DNA from 3 places in the Xenorhabdus poinarii G6 genome. Region 3 is predicted to be linked to each of the others. Evidence: predicted binding sites of a transcription regulator. Region 3 holds the regulator's gene; each other region holds the start of a gene.
The links. Region 3 encodes CRP, which controls carbon source genes, mostly activating them, when cyclic AMP is high. Its sites were predicted from a motif close to ATGTGANNNNNNTCACAT; they were not measured.

Region 1: the regulator CRP is predicted to act here: its motif matches at 4,464-4,481, upstream of XPG1_RS12820 (NupC/NupG family nucleoside CNT transporter).
Region 2: the regulator CRP is predicted to act here: its motif matches at 6,779-6,796, upstream of glpT (glycerol-3-phosphate transporter).

Annotation. Positions count from the first base shown of each region.
Region 1 covers NZ_FO704551.1:2,764,005-2,772,466, reverse strand. The annotation lists gene rimI (ribosomal protein S18-alanine N-acetyltransferase) at 1-355, shown strand, start outside; gene prfC (peptide chain release factor 3) at 578-2,167, shown strand; gene XPG1_RS12830 (patatin-like phospholipase family protein) at 2,411-3,541, shown strand; gene XPG1_RS12825 (TatD family hydrolase) at 3,542-4,312, shown strand; gene XPG1_RS12820 (NupC/NupG family nucleoside CNT transporter) at 4,655-5,920, shown strand; gene deoC (deoxyribose-phosphate aldolase) at 6,329-7,108, shown strand; gene deoA (thymidine phosphorylase) at 7,193-8,462, shown strand, end outside.
Region 2 covers NZ_FO704551.1:2,951,011-2,959,472, reverse strand. The annotation lists gene XPG1_RS13730 (succinate dehydrogenase/fumarate reductase iron-sulfur subunit) at 1-450, opposite strand, end outside; gene frdA (fumarate reductase (quinol) flavoprotein subunit) at 443-2,239, opposite strand; gene epmA (elongation factor P--(R)-beta-lysine ligase) at 2,808-3,785, shown strand; gene glpQ (glycerophosphodiester phosphodiesterase) at 3,863-4,942, opposite strand; gene glpT (glycerol-3-phosphate transporter) at 5,206-6,555, opposite strand; gene XPG1_RS13705 (amino acid adenylation domain-containing protein) at 7,505-8,462, shown strand, end outside.
Region 3 covers NZ_FO704551.1:3,115,939-3,124,400, forward strand. The annotation lists gene XPG1_RS14380 (LysE family translocator) at 1-207, opposite strand, end outside; gene XPG1_RS14385 (YheU family protein) at 429-653, shown strand; gene XPG1_RS14390 (phosphoribulokinase) at 724-1,593, shown strand; gene crp (cAMP-activated global transcriptional regulator CRP) at 2,086-2,718, shown strand; gene XPG1_RS14400 (aminodeoxychorismate synthase component II) at 2,877-3,452, opposite strand; gene ppiA (peptidylprolyl isomerase A) at 3,683-4,249, opposite strand; gene yihA (ribosome biogenesis GTP-binding protein YihA/YsxC) at 4,678-5,301, shown strand; gene spfP (small protein SpfP) at 5,387-5,434, opposite strand; gene polA (DNA polymerase I) at 5,739-8,462, opposite strand, start outside.

The DNA.
Region 1 (8,462 bases), 350 kb from region 3:
TTCCAATCAGGGAGAACGTTATATCAACTATAAAATAACGCAGAATGACCAGATTATCGGTTTTGCGATAACCCAATATGTGATGGATGAAGCCACCCTATTTAATATTGCTATTCATCCTGAACATCAATTACGAGGATATGGTAGAGCATTATTAACCCATCTCATCAATATATTGCCTGACAAGCAGATAAACACCTTGTGGCTTGAGGTGCGGCGTTCTAATCACGCCGCGATTCGTTTATATGAAGATTTAGGCTTCAATGAAGTCTCTGTCCGCAAGAATTACTACCCGACGGCGACGGGAAAGGAAGATGCCATTATTATGGCGTTGCCGTTATTGAGTGAATTCTGAACAGTATCACTGTTAAGCCGTCATTGAAACACTTTCTGCTGAGTAGAAAACGTTCAGTAGCGGTTTCGGCACATGCGCAATCATTGATTGTTTATAAATCCAAGTTCAGCGAAAATAACGGCCAATCACGATTAACAATATGACGGATTGGCATGGGAAGCACCAACAGGGGGGACTTCCCAAATGGTGTCAATCCGTGTACAGACTAGAAGATCCCAATTAATGTCAAATTCTCCCTTTCTGCAAGAAGTTGCGAAACGACGCACATTTGCCATCATTTCCCACCCCGATGCAGGTAAAACGACTATTACCGAAAAAGTATTACTGTTCGGACAGGCGATCCAGAAAGCGGGTACGGTAAAAGGGCGAGGCTCTAACCAACACGCCAAATCAGACTGGATGGAGATGGAAAAACAGCGTGGTATTTCCATTACCACTTCCGTCATGCAGTTTCCTTATGGCGATTGTCTGGTTAACTTACTGGATACCCCCGGACACGAAGACTTCTCTGAAGATACCTACCGTACGCTAACCGCGGTTGACTGTTGTTTGATGGTGATTGATGCCGCAAAAGGGGTTGAGGATCGTACCCGTAAGCTGATGGAAGTGACCCGCCTGCGCGATACACCGATCCTGACCTTCATGAACAAGCTTGACCGTGATATCCGTGATCCCATGGCGTTGATGGATGAAGTGGAAAATGAACTGAACATTGCCTGTAGTCCGATAACATGGCCGATCGGTTGTGGTAAGTCCTTCAAAGGGGTTTATCATCTCTATCTTGATGAAATTTATCTGTATCAGTCTGGTCAAGGGCATACGATCCAGGAAGTGCGGGCGATTAAAGGATTGGATAATCCAGAGCTAGATGCCGCTGTGGGCGAAGAGCTGGCAAATCAACTCCGTGAAGAGCTGGAGCTTGTCAAAGGTGCATCCCATGAATTCGAGCAAGACGCATTTTTACAGGGAGAGTTGACGCCTGTCTTTTTTGGTACGGCATTGGGTAACTTCGGTGTTGACCACATGCTGGATGGCCTTGTTCAATGGGCGCCAACGCCAATGCCGCGTCAGGCCGATGGGCGTGAAGTGACCGCCAACGAAGAAAAATTCACTGGTTTTGTTTTCAAAATCCAGGCCAATATGGATCCGAAGCACCGTGACCGTGTAGCCTTTTTACGGATTGTTTCTGGTCAATATGAGAAAGGCATGAAACTGCGTCAAGTCCGCATTAAGAAAGACGTCGTGATTTCTGATGCACTGACGTTTATGGCAGGCGACCGTTCGCATGTTGAACATGCCTATCCGGGGGATATTATCGGTCTGCACAATCATGGCACAATTCAGATTGGTGATACATTTACCCAGGGTGAAGAGCTGAAATTTACCGGTATCCCTAACTTTGCACCTGAATTATTCCGCCGTATCCGTCTGCGTGACCCGTTGAAGCAGAAGCAATTGCTGAAAGGTCTGGTTCAGTTATCAGAAGAAGGTGCGGTACAGGTCTTCCGTCCTCTGTCCAATAACGATCTGATCGTGGGGGCGGTAGGTGTCCTTCAGTTTGATGTTGTTGTTGCTCGCTTGAAGAGTGAATACAACGTTGAAGCACTGTATGAGCCTGTTAACGTAACGACGGCTCGCTGGGTTGAGTGTAGTGATGTGAAGAAACTGGAAGAGTTCAAGCGCAAGAATGAACAAAACCTGGCTCTCGATGGCGGTGAGAATCTCACTTACATTGCCCCCACAATGGTCAACTTGAATTTGACCCGTGAGCGCTACCCTGATGTTGTTTTCCGTAAGACCCGGGAACACTAATACGCTTTTCAGCCTCCGTTTTCTGAGCCAATAATATTCATTATTGGCTCGGATCACGGATAAATCCCGTCGTTTTTTCCTTTTCTATTTCTACGGTTTGAAATCTTATCGGATAAATCCGCATTCTATTTTTTCATGATGTAACGTAAATTTTATAAAAAAGTTATTTGAAACCATATACTGATAGATATTCATCGTGTGGATTGGCCTTAATGACAGCCATTGACTTTTAGAGGGGGAAACGTGGGAAAACATGTTCCAGTAACGTTGGGTAATATCGCACCGTTGGCTTATCACTCACACATAAAACCAGGAAAAATTGCACTGGTTTGTGAAGGAGGGGGGCAACGGGGAATTTTTACCGCGGGTGTTTTAGATGAATTTCTCCGTCTTAATTTTAATCCGTTTGAACTGTTTCTTGGGACATCGGCGGGAGCCCAAAACATTTCCGCCTACCTTTGCGGTCAGCGCGGTTATGCACGTAAAGTGATTAACCGTTATACCACCGATCCCGCCTTCTTTAATCCATTACGTTTTGTACGCGGCGGGCATCTCATCGATCTGGATTGGTATATTGAGACAATTTCTGCGCAATTGCCACTCAATATCCCTGTTGCAATGCGTCAGTTTGAGTCCGGGCGTGAATTCTATATGTGCGCTTGCCGTGCGGATAATTTTGAGCCGGTTTACCTGCATCCTGACGCTCAGAATTGGATGGATATTATCAAAGCGTCAAGTGCGATTCCGGGGTTTTACCGTAATGGGGTTACTCTGGATGATGTGGTTTACCAGGATGGCGGTATTGGCGATGCGATTCCTGTGCAGGAAGCCTATCGGCGCGGCGCGGATACGATTGTCGTGATTCGGACAGTTCCTTCACAACTTTATTATACCCCTCAGTGGATTAAGCGTATGAAGCGCTGGTTAGAGACCAGTAGCTTACAAAAAATGGTCAAGATGATCAGCCGTCATGCAGAAAGTTACCGCCGGACACATAAATTTATAAAAAACCCACCGAATGATGTCCAAATCTTTGAAATCTACCCGCCTGCTCCCTTAGCGACGATGGCTCTGGGAAGCAGTTTCAGCGCACTACATCAGGATTACCATTTGGGACGGCGTTGTGGACGGTATTTTCTGGCGACAATTGGCCATACTTTTGTAGAAAGAAAATTTGGGTATGAAGAATGTAAGAATTATGGAGTAAGCCGCATGAAGTTACATCCTGAGGAGGTCAAGCATCACTGTTTCCGAAGAAACCGTTTTCTGAACACCTGCGACACTTATCCGATAGTGGGATCGTCTGTATCTGATAGCATGGAACACGGACACACGACAGAAACCATGATGATGGACAACTCAGACAATAAGTAGATGTTTATTGATACACATTGCCATTTTGACTTTCCCCCTTTTGCGGGTGATGAAATAGCGAGCCTGGAACAAGCCAGACAAATGGGGGTGGAGAAAATAATCGTTCCCACGGTGAGCCACATGCACTTCCAGAGCGTTTCTGCGTTGGCTGAAACGTATTCTTCAATCTATGCGGCATTTGGTTTACACCCGCTCTATGTTGCTGAACACCAAGAAATGCATTTAGTGGCGTTGGATCAGAAACTACAGAAAAAAGAAGCTAAATGTGTCGCCGTGGGCGAAATTGGGCTTGATCTTTTCATGCCCGATCCGCAGTTTGAAAAGCAGAAAAGCCTGTTAGGTGCACAGCTAATGCTGGCGAAACAACATGAGTTACCCGTGATCCTCCACGCCAGAAAAAGTCATGATCAGTTGGCCGCGATGTTGAGAAAGCATAAGTTACCACGAACCGGGGTTATTCATGGTTTTTCAGGCAGTTTATCTCAGGCTCAAGCCTTTATTCGGCTGGGATTTTACATTGGCGTCGGAGGAACAATCACTTACGACAGGGCGCAAAAAACACGTCACACCATTTCACAATTACCTTTGTCATCGTTGGTCTTGGAAACGGATGCGCCTGACATGCCATTATCGGGGTTTCAGGGACAGCCTAACCGGCCAGAAAGGGTGGCACAGGTTTTTTCTGTATTGTGTCAACTGCGTCAAGAGCGGCCAGATGATATTGCCCGTCAAATTTATCAAAATAGTGTGACGTTATTCGCCATTGCCTGAGTGATGTTTGAGTACTTATTGGGACTGGCTCAAATTGATGGAGGACATTGTAAACATTAATAATGTTTAATTTATAAACCTTGCCTATTTATCCTCTTTTTCCCCTTTTTTTCCGTTAAATTATCTAATCCCACTGAAACTAAATGGATTTATGTGATTTAGATCTCATTTTTTGTGTTTATATTACTTTTTGCTGCAATAATTTGTGATGTTAGTTGCTTGTTCTTTTTTGGTACTAGGTATAATCGGCGCACACACAATGTCAGTAGGAATTTATAAAGTAACTGGCATATTTCTTTATTATTTATTCAGTGAACAGGGATTCTTCCAATGCAACTCCTTATGAGCCTGATCGGGATGGCAGTACTGATTTTTATCGCAGTGCTTTTCTCCAGTAACTATCGAGCCATTAAAATCCGTACTGTCCTGGGCGCCTTTCTGATTCAGGTCGCTATTGGGGCATTTGTACTTTACGTACCCGCCGGTAAAGACATTCTGATAGGAATGTCAAAAGGTGTTTCCAACGTGATTGGATATGGTCAAAAAGGGACTGATTTCATTTTTGGCGGACTGGTTTCCGACAAAATGTTTGAGTTGTTCGGTGGCAGCGGCTTTGTCTTTGCGCTGCGTGTTCTGCCTGTCATTGTCTTCTTCTCATCACTTATTGCCGTGTTGTATTACGTGGGCATTATGCAGCTCATGATCAAAATACTGGGTGGTGGATTACAGAAAGTATTGGGCACATCACGGACGGAATCGTTGTCTGCAACGGCGAATATTTTCGTAGGACATACTGAAGCCCCGCTGGTTGTGCGTCCTTATATTGCAACCATGACGCAGTCTGAATTGTTTGCGGTGATGTGTGGTGGCCTGGCGTCCGTCGCCGGTTCAGTCCTGGCAGGTTATGCATCAATGGGTGTTCCATTGGAATACTTGATCGCGGCTTCGTTTATGGCTGCGCCAGGTGGTTTGTTGTTTGCGAAGCTGATGGTGCCGGAAACAGAAAAAACGCACGATACTGCTGATGCGATGTCATTGGTTTCAGAGAACGAGCGTCCTGCCAATATTATCGATGCGGCGGCATCGGGTGCGTCATCGGGGATGCATCTGGCTTTGAACGTCGGTGCAATGCTGTTGGCCTTCACCGCGTTGATCGCTTTATTGAACGGCCTCTTAGGTGGCGTCGGCGGCTGGTTCGATTATCCTCAATTATCGATGGAACTGATTTTAGGCTGGGTTTTTGCCCCTATTGCTTACTTGATCGGGGTTCCCTGGCATGAAGCGACCATTGCCGGTTCTTTCATCGGGCAGAAAATCGTTGTCAATGAATTCGTGGCATTCATGAACTTTGGTGAATACCTGAAAGCGGATAATGTGGTTCAGGCTGCGGGCTTGCAAGTCCTTTCTGAACACACGAAAGCGATCATTTCTTTTGCCTTGTGTGGTTTCGCGAACTTGTCTTCTGTTGCGATCCTGTTGGGCGGCTTAGGCGGAATGGCGCCAAATCGCCGTGGTGATATCGCCCGTTTCGGCCTGAAAGCGGTATTAGCCGGTTCACTTTCTAACTTGATGAGTGCAACCATTGCAGGCTTCTTCCTCTCGTTGTAACACGCAGGGAATACCTATCCAATTGAATGCAGGTGAGATTTCTCACCTGCATTTGTTTTTCCTGCAAGCATTTAATGTGATTGATTTCACAATAAAATGATTTCAGTTGCAATCTTCATACATTTAGCGTGATTTTAAGCACAAATTGGTGTTCATTTACATGTTCAAATGATGGTGTGTAAAAAAAATTATAGCGCGGAGAGAGGGAACTCTGTTGTTGTCGTGGCTCATGGCTGTAGCAACATCTTCAAGGAACCAAGTCCGCTCACCAACAAATGAACGAGTTTGTGATTAAGATATAATGATTAAAGATTAATCACCTTCAAAAATCATCGTTCATGCAAAATAATCGTACAAAAGAATGAGTGAACTGATTCAGTCACGATAATCATACCGTTGGAGAGTTTTATGACCGATTTAACCGCTGCCGCTCAGCATGCGCTGAGTTTGATGGATTTAACGACACTGAATGATGACGATACAGATGAGACGGTAACCGCACTTTGTCGTCAGGCAAACAGCCCCGCAGGGCATACCGCCGCGATCTGTATTTACCCACGTTTTATTCCACTGGCACGTAAGGTATTACGTGAACAGGGAACGCCCGATATCCGCATTGCCACCGTAACCAACTTTCCGCATGGTAATGATGATATCGAGATTGCGCTGGCTGAAACTCGGGCAGCTATCGCTTATGGTGCTGATGAAGTGGATGTTGTTTTCCCTTATCGCGCTTTGATGGCGGGTGATGAGCAAGTTGGCTTTGATTTGGTTCACGCTTGTCAGGCGGTCTGTGCTGAATCTGGCGTCTGGCTGAAAGTCATTATTGAAACGGGTGAATTAAAAGAAGCCGCGTTGATCCGCAAAGCCGCTGAAATTTCCATTAAAGCGGGTGCTGATTTTATTAAAACCTCAACCGGTAAAGTGCCTGTTAATGCCACCCTGGAAAGTGCTGAAATTATGCTGAACGTCATTCGAGATATGAACGTAGGCAATCGCGTGGGTTTTAAACCCGCAGGCGGGGTACGTACCGCCGAAGAAGCAACACAATATCTGGCGCTGGCAGAGCGTATTATGGGAGAACAATGGATTAATGCCCGTCATTTCCGTTTTGGTGCATCCAGTTTGTTGAACAGCTTGCTGACGACACTGGGGTATCAGGGACAAAAACAGAGTAACGGTTATTGAGCACACTAATTATGCGTTGAATGTACGCTAAGATAGTGGGCATGACTGCCATTCTTTTCAGATAATCATGATTGGGAGGTAGCTTTGTTTCTGGCACAGGAAATTATCCGCAAAAAACGTGATGGTCACCCTTTGAATGAAGAGGAAATCCGCTTCTTTATTAACGGAGTTCGTGATAATACGGTTTCCGAAGGGCAGATAGCAGCACTGGCGATGACTATCTATTTCCATGATATGACAATGGAAGAGCGCGTTGCACTGACATTGGCAATGCGTGATTCTGGTACGGTTTTAGCGTGGAAGGCACTAAATTTACCCGGCCCGGTTGTCGATAAGCACTCAACAGGGGGGGTGGGGGATGTCACCTCTTTGATGCTGGGCCCAATGGTGGCTGCTTGTGGGGGATATGTGCCAATGATATCGGGACGTGGCCTGGGGCATACCGGGGGCACGTTGGATAAATTGGAATCTATTCCCGGTTTTGACATTTTTCCCGATGAGCACCGTTTCCGGGACATTATTCGTGACGTGGGGGTTGCCATTATAGGGCAGACCCGCGCGTTAGCACCGGCAGATAAACGTTTTTATGCAACCCGTGATATTACGGCGACAGTTGACTCCATCCCTTTAATTACCGCCTCTATTTTGAGTAAAAAGTTGGCTGAAGGGCTGGATGCTTTGGTCATGGATGTGAAAGTGGGTTCTGGCGCATTGATGCCCACCTACGAACAATCAGAAAAGCTGGCTGAATCGCTCGTTGAAGTCGCCAATGGTGCAGGGTGCAAAACCAGCGCACTATTGACAGATATGAATCAAGTGTTGGCATCCAGCGCAGGGAATGCATTGGAAGTTCGTGAAGCGGTTCAATTTTTGACGGGGGAATACCGGAATCCTCGTTTATTCGACGTCACGATGGCGTTGTCTGCTGAAATGCTGGTTTCGGGCAATTTAGCCCGTGATCGTGATGATGCACGCCGTAAGTTACAGGCCGTACTAGACAATGGCAGCGCCGCAGAAACATTGGGTCGTATGGTCGCCGCGCAAAAAGGACCGACGGATTTTGTTGACCATTACGACCGTTACTTGCCGACCGCCGCCGTGATCAGGCCGGTACTGGCCGGACAGCGATTTGCTGAGCAGGTCACAGAAGGCCAAAGTGGTATCATTGCCGAAATGAATACCCGATCGTTGGGCATGTCGGTTGTTGCATTGGGGGGCGGGCGTCGTAAGGCGGCTGACCCGATTAATTACAGTGTGGGGCTCAGTGAGATCGTTGCCCTGGGCACAGAAGTGACGGCGGATACACCGTTGGCCATGCTCCACGCTAACAGTGAACATGATTGGCATGAAGCCG
Region 2 (8,462 bases), 160 kb from region 3:
GATACAGCCTGAAAATTGGTGGTATTTCGCCATCTGAGCCGGCGTCTGCATATGCGGGCCATCCGCGGGTTGGCGATCATTACCGATAATATAGGGTTTGATGGCTTCCAGACTCTCAATAAAGTGAGTCATATCCACAACCAAGTCCCGTTCAATTGGGAAATTACCTAACGCCTCGACTTTCATTCCCGAGGCGTAATCGCGCAGGAACGTCTTACAGGCTAATTTCGGTACACGGTTTACCATCATGCCGCAGGAACCACAAATGGCCATACGGCAAGACCAGCGATAGGAAAGGTCAGGTGCCAGATTGTCTTTGATGTAACCCAACGCATCCAGCAATGAAGTTTGCTCATCATAAGGCACGTCATAAGTGACGAAGTGAGGTTCGCTGTCCGTCTCCGGGTTATAGCGCATGACCGCCATTTTCAGGCGTTTCATCTCAGCCATTCGCTTGCTCCTTCTGTTTTTTCTCTTGTGCCGCTGCTTCACCGCCATAGACCCGCTTCTGCGGCTGAGATTGAGTGATTTTCACATCACTGTATGCCAGACGAGGAGCACCTTCGGGGTTGTAGAAGGCCAGCGTATGTTTCAAGAAATTCTTATCGTCACGTTCAGTGCAACCGTCATCAAGACGCTGGTGGGCACCCCGTGATTCTTTGCGGTTAATGGCGGAATGAGCCATACATTCAGCGACATCCAAACCAAATCCTAACTCAATGGTATAGAGCAGGTCGGTATTAAAGACGCTGCTGTGATCGCGAATGCTGATCTGTTTAAAACGTTCTTTCAATGCCGCAATTTTATCGATGGTTTTTTGCATCAATGCGGGTGTACGGTAAATTCCGCATCCCTCTTCCATTGACTCCCCCAGCTCATCACGGATTTGCGCCCAGTTTTCACTGCCTTTCTGGTTCAGCAGTTTATTGAGTTTTTCTTCCACATCACGAGCTTGGGCATCCAGCATACGATGGTTGGCGGGTTTCACAGCCTGAATATGTTTGATCGCGTTTTCACCTGCCAGACGACCAAATACGACCAGTTCAGCCAGTGAATTGGAACCGAGGCGGTTGGCACCGTGTAAACCAACAGACGCACATTCTCCAATTGCAAATAGTCCTTTGATGCGGGTTTCACACTGTTGATTCGTTTCGATTCCTCCCATGGTGTAATGGGCGGTTGGGCGGACAGGGATCGGCTCTTTGACCGGATCAACGCCGACATAGGCTTTTGCCAGCTCACAGATAAACGGCAGACGTTCGAGCAATTTCTTTTCACCCAAATGGCGTAAATCCAGATGTACCACATCCCCGCGCGAGGTAGTAATGGTGCGGCCAGCTCGCCATTCATGCCAGAAGGCCTGGGAGACTTTATCGCGTGGGCCTAATTCCATATATTTATTTTCAGGTTGTCCGAGGGGCGTTTCTGGCCCTAAACCATAATCCTGTAGATAACGATAGCCATCTTTATTCACCAAAATTCCACCTTCACCGCGGCAGCCTTCGGTCATCAAAATACCGGAACCGGGCAGACCCGTTGGGTGATACTGCACAAATTCCATATCACGCAATGGCACACCGTGACGGTAGGCGATCCCCATTCCATCACCAGTGACAATACCGCCATTCGTGTTATAACGGTATACGCGCCCGGCTCCGCCAGTCGCCATAATGACCGCATCGGCACGGATCTGAACTTTGGTACCCTCCATCATATTTAGCGCAACCAATCCGCGTGCGTGTCCTTCATCAACCAAAATATCGAGGACAAAATGTTCATCAAAACGCTGGATTTGTGGGTACTTGAGTGAAGTTTGGAACAATGTATGGAGCATATGAAAGCCGGTTTTATCGGCAGCAAACCAGGTGCGTTCAATGTTCATACCGCCAAAACGACGCACATTGACAGAGCCATCGTCCTTGCGACTCCACGGGCAGCCCCATTGTTCCAGTTGGATCATTTCTGTCGGACAATGTTTGACGAAATACTCAACCACATCTTGTTCACACAACCAGTCACCACCGGATACGGTGTCTTTGAAGTGAAAGTCGTAGGAATCGTGCGACTGAGTGACTGCGGCTGATCCACCTTCGGCGGCGACAGTATGGCTGCGCATAGGATAAACTTTTGAGAGCAAAGCGATTTTGCATTGGGGATTGGCTTCCGCAGCGGCGATGGCTGCGCGTAGCCCTGCGCCACCGGCACCGATAATCGCGAGGTCAACATTGAAGGTTTGCACTGCTCTTCTCCATTGTTCAAGTGGGGGGCAATCGAAGTTGCGTGATGATTTACTCTTCGTTACTTTTTATCAGGTTTAATTATAGCGAAGAGTATCGGAGGTAAATTTGATATGAATGCGTATTTTGTGGGATTTTTCCGCTAAAACGGGATTTGAGAGGTTTTTTTTATCTATCTGGCGTGCTATATGCCATCGTTCGTAACAAATCATTTAGCAAATTTATATTCTGAGGATATACCGTGGTTAAATATCATCGGTGAAGTTGGTAAACGAGAATATAAAGTAAAATGTGTGGGATATTTTATTTTGTTAATATGCATTGTGTGATTGAATGAATACGCCGTGATTTTAACGCTTTTTAACATATCAAAAATCATTATCTCACTGAGAGAGAATTTTGCCCAAAAATTTATTTTTTATGTCTGACTATTTTCCATAAATAGAGGGAAAGAGGCTGTTGCTGTTATTGTGGAAAATAGCGGTTTTCCCCCATTTAATGTTGAAAATTTGTCTGGCGGCGTTGATATGAGTAAACTGCGCCTTTTGTTTTATTTGGAGTCATAGCAATATGAATGAAGTCGCGAATTGGCAGCCAAGTGCACCTATCGCCAATTTATTGAAAAGGGCGGAAATTCTAACAGAAATACGGCGCTTTTTCTCAGAGCGGGGCGTATTGGAAGTCGAAACGCCGGCGATGAGTCAGGCAACGATCACCGACGCTCATTTGGCCTCTTTTCAGACACAGTTCGTTGGGCCAGGCGCGGCAGATGGCTTGACGTTGTATCTGATAACCAGCCCTGAATTTCATATGAAGCGACTGTTAGCCGCCGGAAGTGGCCCCATTTTTCAGATGGGGAAAAGTTTCCGTAATGAAGAAGCCGGTCGTCATCATAATCCTGAGTTCACCATGCTGGAGTGGTATCGGCCGCACTACGATATGTATTGTTTAATGAATGAAGTGGATGATTTGTTGCAACAGATCTTGGATTGCGAGAGTGCGGAATCGCTTTCTTACCAACAGGCTTTCATTCGGTATCTGGATATCGATCCGCTGACCGCGAGTAAAGAAAAATTACGTGAAGTGGCGGCAAAACTGGATCTCAGTAATATCGCTGATCAGGAAGAGGATCGAGATACGTTATTGCAACTGCTTTTTGCCGTGGGAGTAGAAACCCAGATTGGCCTTGAAAAACCGGCATTTATTTATCATTTTCCTGCTTCTCAGGCTTCATTGGCCGAGATTAGCAAGGAAGATCACCGGGTAGCAGAGCGTTTTGAGGTCTATTTTAAAGGCATGGAGCTGGCGAATGGCTTTCGTGAACTGACTGACAGCCATGAACAGCGTCTCCGTTTCGAACAGGATAACCGTAAACGTGAAGCGAAGGGAATGCCTGTTCTGCCTATTGATGAACACCTGCTTGCTGCCCTTGCTGACGGGATACCCGAATGTTCGGGGGTCGCAATGGGCGTGGATCGTCTGGTTATGCTGGCGTTGAAGGCGCAGCGGATTAGTGAAGTCATCGCGTTTCCGGTCGGGAATGCATGACAATTTATACTCAATGCCGTTAGCAATAAAGGGGTCGTCTCGGACTGCCCCTTTATTTTTGTCAATATCCGTCCTGACTATTTGTGCTCGTGATGTTTTTTCAGGAACTTCACAGCCAAATCAGGGAAATCGGTGAATGCGCCATCGACATTCGCTTTGTCGAAAACAATATCGAACAATTGGTCGCCGCTGGTGGCATATTGGGGTAATTGATCGATACGGATCGTATAGGGATGAACCACCAGATGGTTAGCGTGAGCTTCTTTGACCATCCCGGTCAACTTGATGTGGTTTGGGGTAGAATTACTGGCGATAAGCATGTGATAATCAGGGCCAATGCCATCGGCATATTTTGCCACTTCTTTCATCGCACCTGGTTTAAACATCCATTCATAGCTGTAATTCTGCCATTGACCGTCTGGTTTTTGTTCGTAAGTTTCCTGCCAGTCAGTGTAAGCGATAAGCTGAACCAGTTTCAGATCCATGCCCAGTTTCGGTTCTAACTCATTTTTGATGCGTTTGAGTTCATTGGCATCAAAACATTGCAGATAAACGTTATCGCTCTTTTTGGTATAGCCATATTTTTTCAGGACTTCCAGCACCTTGCTTGTGATATCTTTGCCTTCCTGACGATGAAACCACGGCGCTTTAATTTCAGGATAGATCCCTATGTTTTTACCTGTGGATTTATTCATCCCTTGTATAAATTCAATCTCTTCCTGAAAGGTATGAATGTGGAAATCTGATTGTCCCATTGGAAAACGGCCGGGGTAGCTTTGGACTTTTTTGCCATCCTTGATATCAAAACCTTCGGTGAATTTCAGTGACTTAATTTCAGGTAAGGTAAAATCGATGGCATAATAGCGACCGTCACGACGGGCGCGGTCTGGAAAACGTTCTGCGACATCGGTGACGCGATCGAGATAGTGATCGTGCAAGACAATAAGCTGGTCGTCTTTCGTCATGACCAAGTCTTGCTCAAGATAATCAGCACCTTGTGCATAGGCCATTGCTTTAGCCGGTAAGGTATGTTCAGGCAAATAACCGCTGGCGCCACGATGTGCGATGTCAATTTTATTCTCAGCTGCCTGGGCAATTCCTGACATTGATGATGCTAACAGAATACCGGCCATCATTGCTTTAATGGGGGGCTGCATTGGGATTCTCCATGTAATTCAATCTTGGAAATGAATTTTACCAGTGATATATCACAGTTTTATGACATAAATATTTTTCTTTAAACGCTATCTATACTTCGTTTAATACGCTCGGTGATTAAATGAATAAAATAATTAAATCGCGTTGATGATTCAGCTTTTAAAAAATCCAGATCGCGATTGAAAATCATATTAATGAATTGCAGTGCAACTGTTATTACACTGCAATTAATAGGTTTTTTAATGACGTTTTCAGATCATTATTAGCTTGAATGAATCATTTTTTGCTTGTGTTTCTTTTCACTTAACATAACAAACAGAAGCAAAATAACCGAGAGGATACTACCGCCGATCATGACCGCAAAACCGCCATCCCAACCCAAAAAGTCAACGGTGTAACCGACAATAATGCTGGCCGCCACCGAGCCGCCCAGATAGCCGAACAGCCCGGTAAAACCTGCTGCTGTGCCTGCCGCTTTTTTCGGTGCCAGCTCCAGAGCATGCAGGCCAATCAGCATAACTGGACCATAAATCAGGAAACCGATGACCAGCATACAGAGCATATCGATATTCGGGTTACCCGCCGGGTTCAACCAGAAGACAATCGTTGCGATAGTGACGAGTACCATAAAGAATACGCCGGTTGCACCACGATTGCCTTTGAACACTTTGTCAGACATCCAGCCGCACAATAGCGTGCCCGGAATACCGGCATATTCATAGAGGAAGTAAGCCCAGGACGATTTATTTATGGCAAAGTGTTTGACTTCTTTCAGGTAAGTGGGTGACCAATCAAGAATACCGTAGCGCAGCAAGTAGACAAATACGTTGGCAAGAGCGATCATCCACAGCAATTTATTGGGCAAAATGTACTGCATGAAAATTTCTTTTGCCGTCAGTTCTTTTTCATTTTTTTCCGAATAATCAGGTGGATAGTCATTTTTGTATTCTTCAATTGGCGGTAAACCACACGATTGAGGTGTATCACGCATTAAGGCGAAAACGATGATGGCCACCAGGATCGCGGCAAATGCCGGCATATAGAACGCGGCTTTCCAGTCATTGAACCAGGCCATCCCCAACATGAACAGTAATGGAGGAACGCCTCCGCCAACGTTATGGGCACAGTTCCAGATAGAGACAATTTGACCGCGTTCTTTCTGTGACCACCAGTGAACCATGGTTCGGCCACAAGGAGGCCAGCCCATTCCCTGAAACCAACCGCAGAGGAACAGCATAACAAACATAATGGCAATGCTGGACGTAGCCCACGGCACAAACCCCATAAATAGCATCACTGCCGCTGCCATCAGCAAACCCGCGGGCAAGAAAACGCGTGGATTCGAGCGATCAGAAACGGACCCCATAATGAATTTCGAAAATCCGTAAGCAATTGAAATACCGGATAGCGCGAAACCAAGATCCCCTTTAGAAAACCCCTGATCGATTAGAGCCGGGATAGCCAGCGCAAAGTTTTTTCTGACCAGGTAGTAAGCTGCGTAGCCAAAGAATATCCCCATAAAAATTTGCCAGCGTAAACGACGATAGAGTGGATCTATTTCTGGTGCGGGCAACCGAGCCTGATGAGGCGACGGCTTAAAAATGCTTAACATGTTTTTTCTCCACGTGACTTCTGTCTGTATGAGTACATCACTGAGATTACACAGTGAATGTACGTGTAATTAACGAAAAGAATGGATTGTTTATTTTTTATATAGAATCGGCTAAAACAGCCTTATATTATTGAGCAATATCGCCGGCATAATAGCGATAATCTCTTAGGTCGGTGATTCTGAGTGATCCGGGGCTTTTTTAAAATATAATTTGATGGTATTAATGTGATATATATCACAATAACTGTCTTTGCCTGTCGTTTATTTAAATTTACTTTATGTTTTTTAACGAACAAAAGCGCATTCATTTTGGGGATATTTGGCTGATATCGTTACTATAGCGCGATATAAATGTGACTGATATAAATATTAATATATTAAATATAATTTAACCAATGGTGGGATGGCTTGCTGCCCGCTATTTTCAACAGGTTGTGTCATTTCTCTGATAGTATTATTGAAAATAATATTTAAAGTTATTAATATGAATTTATTTTTATTTACCTGCTTGGCGTTTTTTATAACGAAGCTATAAATAAAGTGTTTGAAATTAAATTTAAAAATAATAGATTTTACTACAAATGGTTATTCGTGCTCTGACCGCAGTCTTCAAGTAGGATGGATGACCATTTTGCTAAAAAATACAATAATATCAGTATATTGAGTTTTTGTTGTGGATTGTATTGGCGTAATACTCTCTGTCTTCCAATGAATAACTCAATATATTATATAAGTTGAACGTTTAATTAATAAAAAATTACTCATTAATATCTTTATTAAATTCGCAATTTTTCTGCAATTTACTTTTCTGATTCAGTGAATGTCAACATAAGGTATTTGAACATACTGCGTGTAGGCAACAACTGAAAGATAACGACTACCCGCACTGATGCCTCTATTCATCATAAAAAGTGATGAAATACATCAGGCTCAGAATGAGAACATCATTATGAATACTGACACACACAAGGCAATATTACACACAGCATTGACGACTGGGCAAAAAAACTCTCCGACTGTGGACACTGAATTTAATAGTCATATCAGTCAGATAACAGCAACGTTAGAACCGTGGTTTAAGAACGTCCCGGCCCGGCTATCGGAGGTGGCAAAAAGTATACCCAATGACGTTGCTGTCTCTGATCCATATGAGACGTTGACGTTTGGTGAATTGGATCAGCGCATAAAGCGTGCGGCACAGGTTTTACGCCATCACGGAGTCACAATGGGCAGCAATGTGGCGATTGCGGCTCAGCGGGGTATCTCATGGTTTGTCACTATGCAGGCAATCTGGCGAATTGGCGCGGTATATATCCCTTTGAATACCCTGATGCCGGAAAAACGGCTGAATGATATTCTCGCCAGCCTGCCGGAAAGTATTTTGGTTTCTGATGATACTGTGTCGGCGAGGCTACAGGCATCAACATACATTCCTATGGGGACGCTCCTGAATCAGGCCGTTCAGGTGGAAGTCGCAGAAGATATTGATATCCCGGCGTTGGGGGATCACCCTGCTTATGTGATGTTTACATCAGGCTCCACAGGATTGCCGAAAGCGGTACAAGTACAGCATGATAATCTAACCGCTTGTCTGTGCGCGTTTGGCCAGTTGTTGTCAATCCGTCAGCGTGACCATATGTTGGCGTTGACGACGTTCTCGTTTGATATCTCTGTTTTGGAACTGCTGCTGACCATCGTTCATGGCGGAAGTATCTACATTGCTTCAATTGATACTCAGCGTGACGCAATGGCATTGTCTGAAATCCTGGACGATCCACAATTCACTTACGTCCAGGCAACACCGGTGACCTGGTCAATGGCACTGAACGCTGGCTGGACGCCACGTCCAACGCTGGTCATGCTGTGCGGAGGTGAAGCGTTGTCACAGGATTTGGCAGACCGACTGA
Region 3 (8,462 bases):
CGGATAAAGCAGTAAAAGCGCAGCAACACCAAACGCAGACAGCAACAACATGGTCTGCATCCCCAGCATAATCCCCAGATAAAGTGGAATAGAACGACGAAGACCAAAATTCGCGCCTGATGATGTCAGCAACAAATTATTGGGGCCAGGCGTGACAGCAGAAATAAACATAAATGTACTGAGTGAAAAAAGCAGACTTGCGGTCATTGTTAGATTTCCCTAACCCAGAGTTGACATTTCCTGTCGAGAAAATAACAGTATGGCTTTCAGCACACAAGATGACTAAATCATGAAATCAATTCACGATGAATACGCATTTTTATCCTGTAAGGGGGTGAGCAATCCTCATCTGCAACCATTTTTGTCCCTTCCCGAATAGTTAGTGCCTCATTTTCAACACCATAACAACCTCATCAGGAGCAATAACAATGATTATCCCGTGGCAACAATTGGAAGCTGATACACTCCTCAATCTCATTGAAAGTTTTGTCTTACGGGAAGGTACTGACTACGGTGAACAGGAAAAAACACTTGAACAAAAAGTACAGGACATCAAACGTCAACTTGAACGAGGTGACGTTCTGCTGGTATGGTCTGAGTTACATGAAACCGTCAATATCATGCCCAAAGACATGCTCCGCCATGACATCTGACTTGTTCGGTTCACGCTAATAGACTGATTAAAATAATATAATCCATCAATTTGATTGATAAGGAGTTTTCATGTCTGTCAAACATCCTATCATTGCAATTACTGGCTCCAGTGGTGCGGGAACAACAACGACCAGTGTTGCCTTCCGCAAAATCTTCCAACAGCTTGGCGTCACCGCCGCACTGATAGAAGGGGATAGTTTTCACCGTTATACGCGCCCTGAAATGGACGCCGAGATCCGAAAAGCGAAAGAACAAGGCAGGCATATCAGCTATTTTGGGCCAGAAGCTAATGATTTCAGCACATTGGAAAAGACGTTCTTTGACTACGGGCAAACAGGAGAAGGCCGCTGGCGAAAATACCTTCATACCTATGATGAAGCTGTCCCTTATAACCAACTGCCGGGAACGTTTACACCGTGGGAATCCTTATCAACCAATACGGATATTCTGTTTTATGAGGGCCTACATGGCGGCGTTGTGACGCCGCAACACAGTGTCGCCAGCCATGTTGATTTACTGATTGGTGTTGTGCCTATCGTCAACCTGGAATGGATACAGAAACTGATCCGCGATACCACTGAACGTGGGCACTCCAGAGAAGCCGTTATGGATTCCGTGGTGCGCTCAATGGATGACTACATTCGTTATATCACACCGCAGTTTTCACGTACCCATATCAATTTCCAACGAGTTCCTACCGTTGACACTTCCAACCCTTTCTCTGCCAAGGCCATTCCTTCACTGGACGAAAGTTTTATCGTGATCCGTTTTCGTGGCTTAACCCAAATTGACTTTCCTTACTTACTGGCAATGCTTCAGGGTTCATTTATCTCCCGTATAGATACGCTGGTCGTTCCGGGTGGAAAACTGGGACTGGCCATGGAACTCATTATGGCACCACTGGTTAAACAGTTACTGGAAGGCAAAAAAATCGCATAGCCTGAGCAATATTCTATTTAAATAAAACAGGTAACAAAAATAACGTTACCCGTTTTATTTAAATAAATTAGTCATTTTTATAACAGTCAATCAGACGATAATAATCAAATTTCCGAAGATGAAAAAATTGATAAACAAAGTAACCTAAAGCATTATTGCTCAGTCAGTATCCATTTTTTGTTCTTAAATGAACGTATCTCTTTACCACCTTTTATAAACTTGCAAGCAATTTCACAAGCTGAATCGATACAAGAGAGACATAAATATTTTATTATGTAAAAATGGCACGACATACCCAGGCTGGCAAGATACATGATGAATTAAAAACAATATGTTAGCATTCTGACATTTTTTTAAATCATATAAAATTCTCGCTTGTCAGTTTTTCATCACATTAATATGTTAATCTACTGACTTTATAAGAAACAGCCTGAAGAGAAGCTACAGTTTCTCACATCATACAGGCAGGAATAACAACAGAGGATAAAGCGAATGGTTCTCGGCAAGCCACAAACAGACCCTACTCTTGAATGGTTTTTGTCACACTGCCATATTCACAAATATCCATCCAAGAGCACGCTCATTCATCAAGGTGAGAAAGCCGAAACACTTTACTATATTGTTAAAGGTTCGGTTGCGGTCCTAATAAAAGATGAAGAAGGCAAGGAAATGATCCTCTCCTATTTAAATCAAGGGGATTTCATTGGTGAACTTGGATTGTTTGAAGAGGGGCAAGAACGTACAGCATGGGTACGAGCCAAAAGTGCCTGTGAGGTAGCTGAAATTTCTTATAAGAAATTCCGCCAGTTAATTCAGGTTAACCCTGATATTCTGATGCGTTTATCTGCTCAAATGGCAAATCGCCTGCAAACAACTTCCGAAAAAGTGGGTAACCTGGCATTTCTGGACGTCACCGGCCGTATTGCCCAAACGTTGCTCAATTTGGCTAAACAGCCTGATGCAATGACCCACCCTGATGGTATGCAGATCAAAATCACACGTCAGGAAATTGGACAGATTGTGGGTTGCTCTCGTGAAACAGTTGGCCGTATCCTGAAAATGCTCGAGAATCAAAATCTGATCTCCGCACATGGTAAAACCATCGTTGTTTATGGAACACGTTAACTATTAGTTAACCTGAAACTCAGCCAGTGCAATCGGTGACATTCGCACTGGCTTTTTTGACTTATTGCTATTCACCCAACGGGATATCACCCTATTCAGCCGCATCGTACCTACCAAATCTCCGTTCCACGAAAATAAGGGTGGATAATGATATCTTATTAATATTTTAGGAAATTATTTAATAGCTCATGCCCTTGCTCACTCAGAATGCTTTCTGGGTGAAATTGCACGCCTTCCAGCGGTAAAGTGCGGTGACGTATTCCCATAATTTCATCCACATCACCATTACGCTGACTCCATGCCGTCACCTCAAATGAAGCAGGTAGCGTTTCTGCGGCAATCACCAGAGAGTGATAACGTGTGACAGTCAATGGATGATCTAATCCTTTAAATACCCCTTGTTGGCTATGGTGGAGCAGGCTGGTTTTTCCATGCATGACTTCACGAGCTTTAACCACACGGGCACCAAAAGCCTGGCCGATTGCCTGATGCCCCAGGCATACACCGAGGATGGGCAATTTACCTGCAAAATGTGAAATTGCTTGTAGCGAAATCCCTGCTTCATTTGGGGTACACGGCCCCGGAGAAATGACTAAATGTGTAGGTGCCAAATTTTCAATATCTTCAAGCTGTAACTCATCATTACGTTTAACCAGAACTTCTGTCCCTAACTCGCAAAAATATTGATATAAATTGAATGTAAAAGAATCGTAGTTATCTATTATGAGTAACATAGGAGTATATCCTACTGATTTTATAGTTTTATAAGTTGCCCTACCTCATCCGAGGCATTACATATTTTGTATTACGGTAAAATCAGGTAAAACAATATCACCGGCAACGGGGGGCTAATCATACCACAGAAGCATTTTTAAAATAGTGGTATGGAGAAACTACGGAGAACAGGGGGAGAGAAGAATAGACGATACCCAGATTATCTGGCTACCGTCTTCTGCCTGATCAGTTAAGGCTCAATGTTAGCAGACAAAATCACAATAGGCTTCACTGGCACATTTTGGTAAGGGCCAACATTTTCTGTTTTCGCTTGTGCAATTTTATCAACCACATCCATCCCTTTTACGACTTTCCCAAAAACGGCATAACCGAAATCACGCTGCCCGTGGTCAAGAAAAGCATTATCAGTCACATTAATAAAAAACTGACTGGTAGCACTGTCCTTATCTGCGGTACGCGCCATCGCAATCGTGCCACGCAGGTTACGCAAACCATTATCTGCTTCATTTTTGATTGGCGCTCTGGTGGGCTTTTGCTTCATTTCTTTTGTGAAGCCCCCTCCCTGAATCATAAAACCCGGGATAACACGATGAAAGATGGTGTTGTTATAAAATCCCTCATTGACATACTCAACGAAATTCTTGGTAGTCATTGGTGCCTTATTGCTATCTAACTCAAGCTCGATTTCACCCGCTGATGTCACCAGCTTTACGTGAGTTTCAGCAGCCCATGCCGGGACAGTTATTGCACTGATAGCACATGCCGTCACAAGCGACACAAAAATACGTTTAAACATTGATGATTCCTTTATTTTTGAGGTCAACAATACACTCATAACAACAAAACTGTTTAAGTTTAATTCCCAACGGAAGTAAGTTCCAAAGATTTACCTACATTTACGCGTATTTTAGATGAATAAAGGGAAAATCCACCTATTAATTTGTATATTCTCATATTTTCGTCAGCGTTATTTTGCGAATAATCCCCAGTTTCGGCGTTTTCTGCACCAAAATACAAAAATTGGAAGTTAATGAATCCTTGATAGTATGATGAGAACAATTCAGCAGCACTTCACCCCGTAGCAATACCACCTTTGAAGGCTGGCTATGACAGACTGAACGGAAGGATGTGAATGCACAAAAAAAAGTTACGCCTGTCCACAGACGGCGACTATCGGTATAATCAACGCGCAATTTTTGTGTATTCCCCAGGGAGATAACCATTTTGACCATCAAGAACTACAACTATCATATGACCCGCTTTATCACGAGTGCACCTGACATTCGCCACCTGCCTCAAGATGTGGGCATTGAGGTCGCGTTTGCCGGTAGGTCAAATGCGGGTAAATCCAGCGCCCTGAATGCACTGACCCGTCAAAAAAGTCTGGCACGTACCAGTAAAACGCCTGGCCGTACCCAGTTGATTAACCTGTTCGAAGTCGAAGAAGGTATTCGTTTGGTCGACTTGCCGGGCTATGGCTATGCTGAAGTCCCAGAAGAGATGAAACGTAAATGGCAGAAAGCGTTAGGGGAATATCTCCAAAAACGTGAATGTTTGCTAGGTCTGGTGGTTTTGATGGATATTCGCCATCCACTCAAAGATCTGGATATGCAGATGATCGAGTGGGCTGTCACGATGCAGGTTCCTGTCATGGTTTTGCTGACGAAAGCCGATAAACTGGCATCCGGTGCCCGTAAAAGCCAACTGGCAAAAGTTCGTCAGGAATTGGCCACGTTGGGTGGTGATGTTCAGATCGAGTATTTCTCCACCTTGAAAAAAATCGGCATCGATCAACTAGAGCAAAAGCTTAACCTCTGGTTCAATCAACCTGCTGTTGAGATGGAATAATATTCATCCCCGATCTCACTACTTTCCCATAAAACAGACATAAAAAAACGCCCCAGTCAAAAAAGATGACTGGGGCAGCTAATATTCAGCTAAATCCGATTACGTGAAGTAAAAGGTCTGAAAGATAGAACATCTTACCTCTGTACCCTACGCTGACAACTTTAACCTATTCTCTTAATCAAAAAAAGTTTTTTTTGTAATTAATTTTCACTAATTACCGCGATTTAGCCGACTTAACTCATTAAAAATGGAGATTAGCTCATTTTATGTAGTTTTATTACACAATTTAGAGATCCAGATCTAATCTTAAACTTAACCTGACTAATCTAAATCCTTGTTATCAATCCCTTAATGGCATGATCGGGTTATTTGCGTTTCATTAAATAAACCCAAATTTCATCAAGATCATTCAATAAAAGTGCTAAAGCGAAGACTTATCAGTGTGCCTGATCCCAATTATCTCCCATCCCGACATCCACTTTTAGCGGTACATCAAGTTGCAAACTTTGTTCCATCAACGCTCTGATTTTTTGCTCAGCAGCAACCTGCTCTGATTCATGCACTTCAAATACCAATTCATCATGGACCTGCATAATCATACGTACATTGGGCTGTTCACTGACGATCCAGTTATCGACCGCAATCATCGCTAATTTGATAATATCCGCTGCCGTTCCCTGCATCGGTGCGTTGATCGCTTCACGTTCTGAGGCTTTACGACGCATGGCATTACGCGATTTAATATCCGGCAGGTATAATCGACGGCCTTCCAGTGTTTCGACAAACCCTTGCTCAGCGGCTTGTTGGCGGGTACGTTCCATATACGCCAATACGCCCGGATAACGTTCAAAATAGAGATCCATATAGCGCTGAGCTTCACCGCGCGGAATACCTAACTGGCGGGATAAGCCAAACGAACTCATACCATAAATCAGGCCAAAGTTAATCGCCTTAGCACTACGACGCTGCTCGCTGGTGACTTGCGCCAATGGCACACCAAATACTTCCGCCGCTGTCGCACGGTGGATGTCCTTACCTTGTGAAAAGGCCTCTAGCAGCCCTTTGTCCTGTGACAAATGCGCCATAATGCGCAATTCAATCTGTGAATAGTCCGCCGCCATAATTCGGTAGCCTGCCGGCGCAATAAACGCTTGACGAATACGCCGCCCTTCCTCATTACGAACCGGAATATTCTGCAAATTGGGATCACGAGAAGAGAGACGCCCCGTCGCGGTAACTGCCTGATGATACGAGGTATGAACGCGATTTGTTAGCGGATTGACCATCTGAGGCAATTTATCCGTATAGGTGGATTTCAACTTTGCCAGACCACGATGTTCCAGAATCACTTTTGGCAGCTCATGATGTTCCGCCAACTCTTCCAGCACTTCTTCATTCGTTGATGGCGCACCATTCGGTGTCTTTTTCAATACAGGTAAATTCATCTTTTCAAAGAGAACAACTTGCAACTGTTTTGGTGAAGCCAGATTAAACTCTTCTCCTGCCAACTCATAAGCAGATTTTTCCAGCTCCCCCAAGCGTCCCGTGATTTCCTGTGAATGTGCTGCCAACGTTTGAGCATTAATCAATACCCCGGTTCTTTCCATACGGGATAGCACCGGTACCAACGGTATTTCGATCTGCTGGAAAACTTTTTTCAGAGCAGGTGCATTTTCTAACTGAGGATACATCGCCTGATGTAATCTCAGCGTCACATCCGCATCTTCTGCTGCATACTTCGATGCCTCTTCCAACCGAATTTGATTGAAGGTCAGTTGTTTTTTACCCTTACCTGCGATGTCTTCAAATGTCGTGGTCTTATAGCTCAGGTGACGTTCGGCAAGGCTATCCATGTCATGACGTCCTGCCGTCGTGTTTAAAATATACGACTCCAGCATGGTATCAAAAACAATCCCATTCAAAGCAATGTCATAACGCGCCAGAACACCCCGATCAAACTTCAGGTTCTGGCCAATCTTAGGCAAGTTAGCATCCTCCAGCAGTGGCTTTAATGCGGTAAGTACTTCCTGTAGATCCAATTGCTGTGGCGCATCCAGATAATCGTGTCCCAATGGCAGGTAAGCAGCTTCTACTTCAGATCCCTCCGCCCCAATGGCGAAAGACATGCCCACCAAATGGGCGGTCAGTGTGTCCAAACCGTCAGTTTCAGTATCAAAAGAGAATGCCGGCGCTTGTTTCAGCTTTTCAATCCATTCATCAAGGGATTGACGTTCAAGAATGGTTTGGTAATGTTCCGATGAAATTCTGGCTGCGCTTGGCACAGCCGCCATCGATTCCGATCTGGCACTGGCTGTGGCGGCTTTTTGTCCATTGCCTTCCAGCCAATGACCGTTCTCCACGTCACTGATCCAACGTTTAAATTCATAATGTCTGAACAATGCTATCAATTCATCGGCTGCCGGTGGGATAACGGCAAGATCCGAACAGCACTTATCCAACTCAACGTCGGTTTTTATGGTTGCCAATTGATAAGAGAGAAAAGCCACCTCTTTATGCTGTTCCATTTTGCTGCCCAGTGTCTTGGCTCCCCGGAAACCAAGGGAAGCGATTTCATCAAGCCGAGCATAAATCTCATTCAGTCCACCAATCCCCTGCAATAATCCCAACGCGGTCTTTTCACCCACGCCTGGTACCCCAGGAATATTATCGGATGAGTCTCCCATCAGGGCGAGGAAATCAATAATCAGTTCAGGCGGGATCCCATATTTTTCCTCAACTTCATCCGGCCCCAAAATGGTGTTGTTCATGGTGTTAATTAATGTGATGTTTGGCGTCACCAACTGCGCCATATCTTTATCACCGGTACTGATCAGAACTGAACGGCCTTCTTTTTCGGCCTGCAACGCCAATGTACCGATGACATCATCCGCTTCAACGCCCGGAACCACCAGAATTGGCAGCCCCATCGCCTTAACCATCTTATGCAATGGTTCAATCTGCGAACATAAGTCATCCGGCATTGGGGGACGATGGGATTTATATTCGGCAAACAATTCATCGCGGAACGTTTTGCCTTTGGCATCAAACACGACCGCCACATGACTGGGTTTGTACTGCATAATTAAGCTCCGCAGCATGTTCAGCACGCCATACATGGCACCCGTCGGTTCTCCTAAGCTGTTTGTCAGTGGAGGAAACGC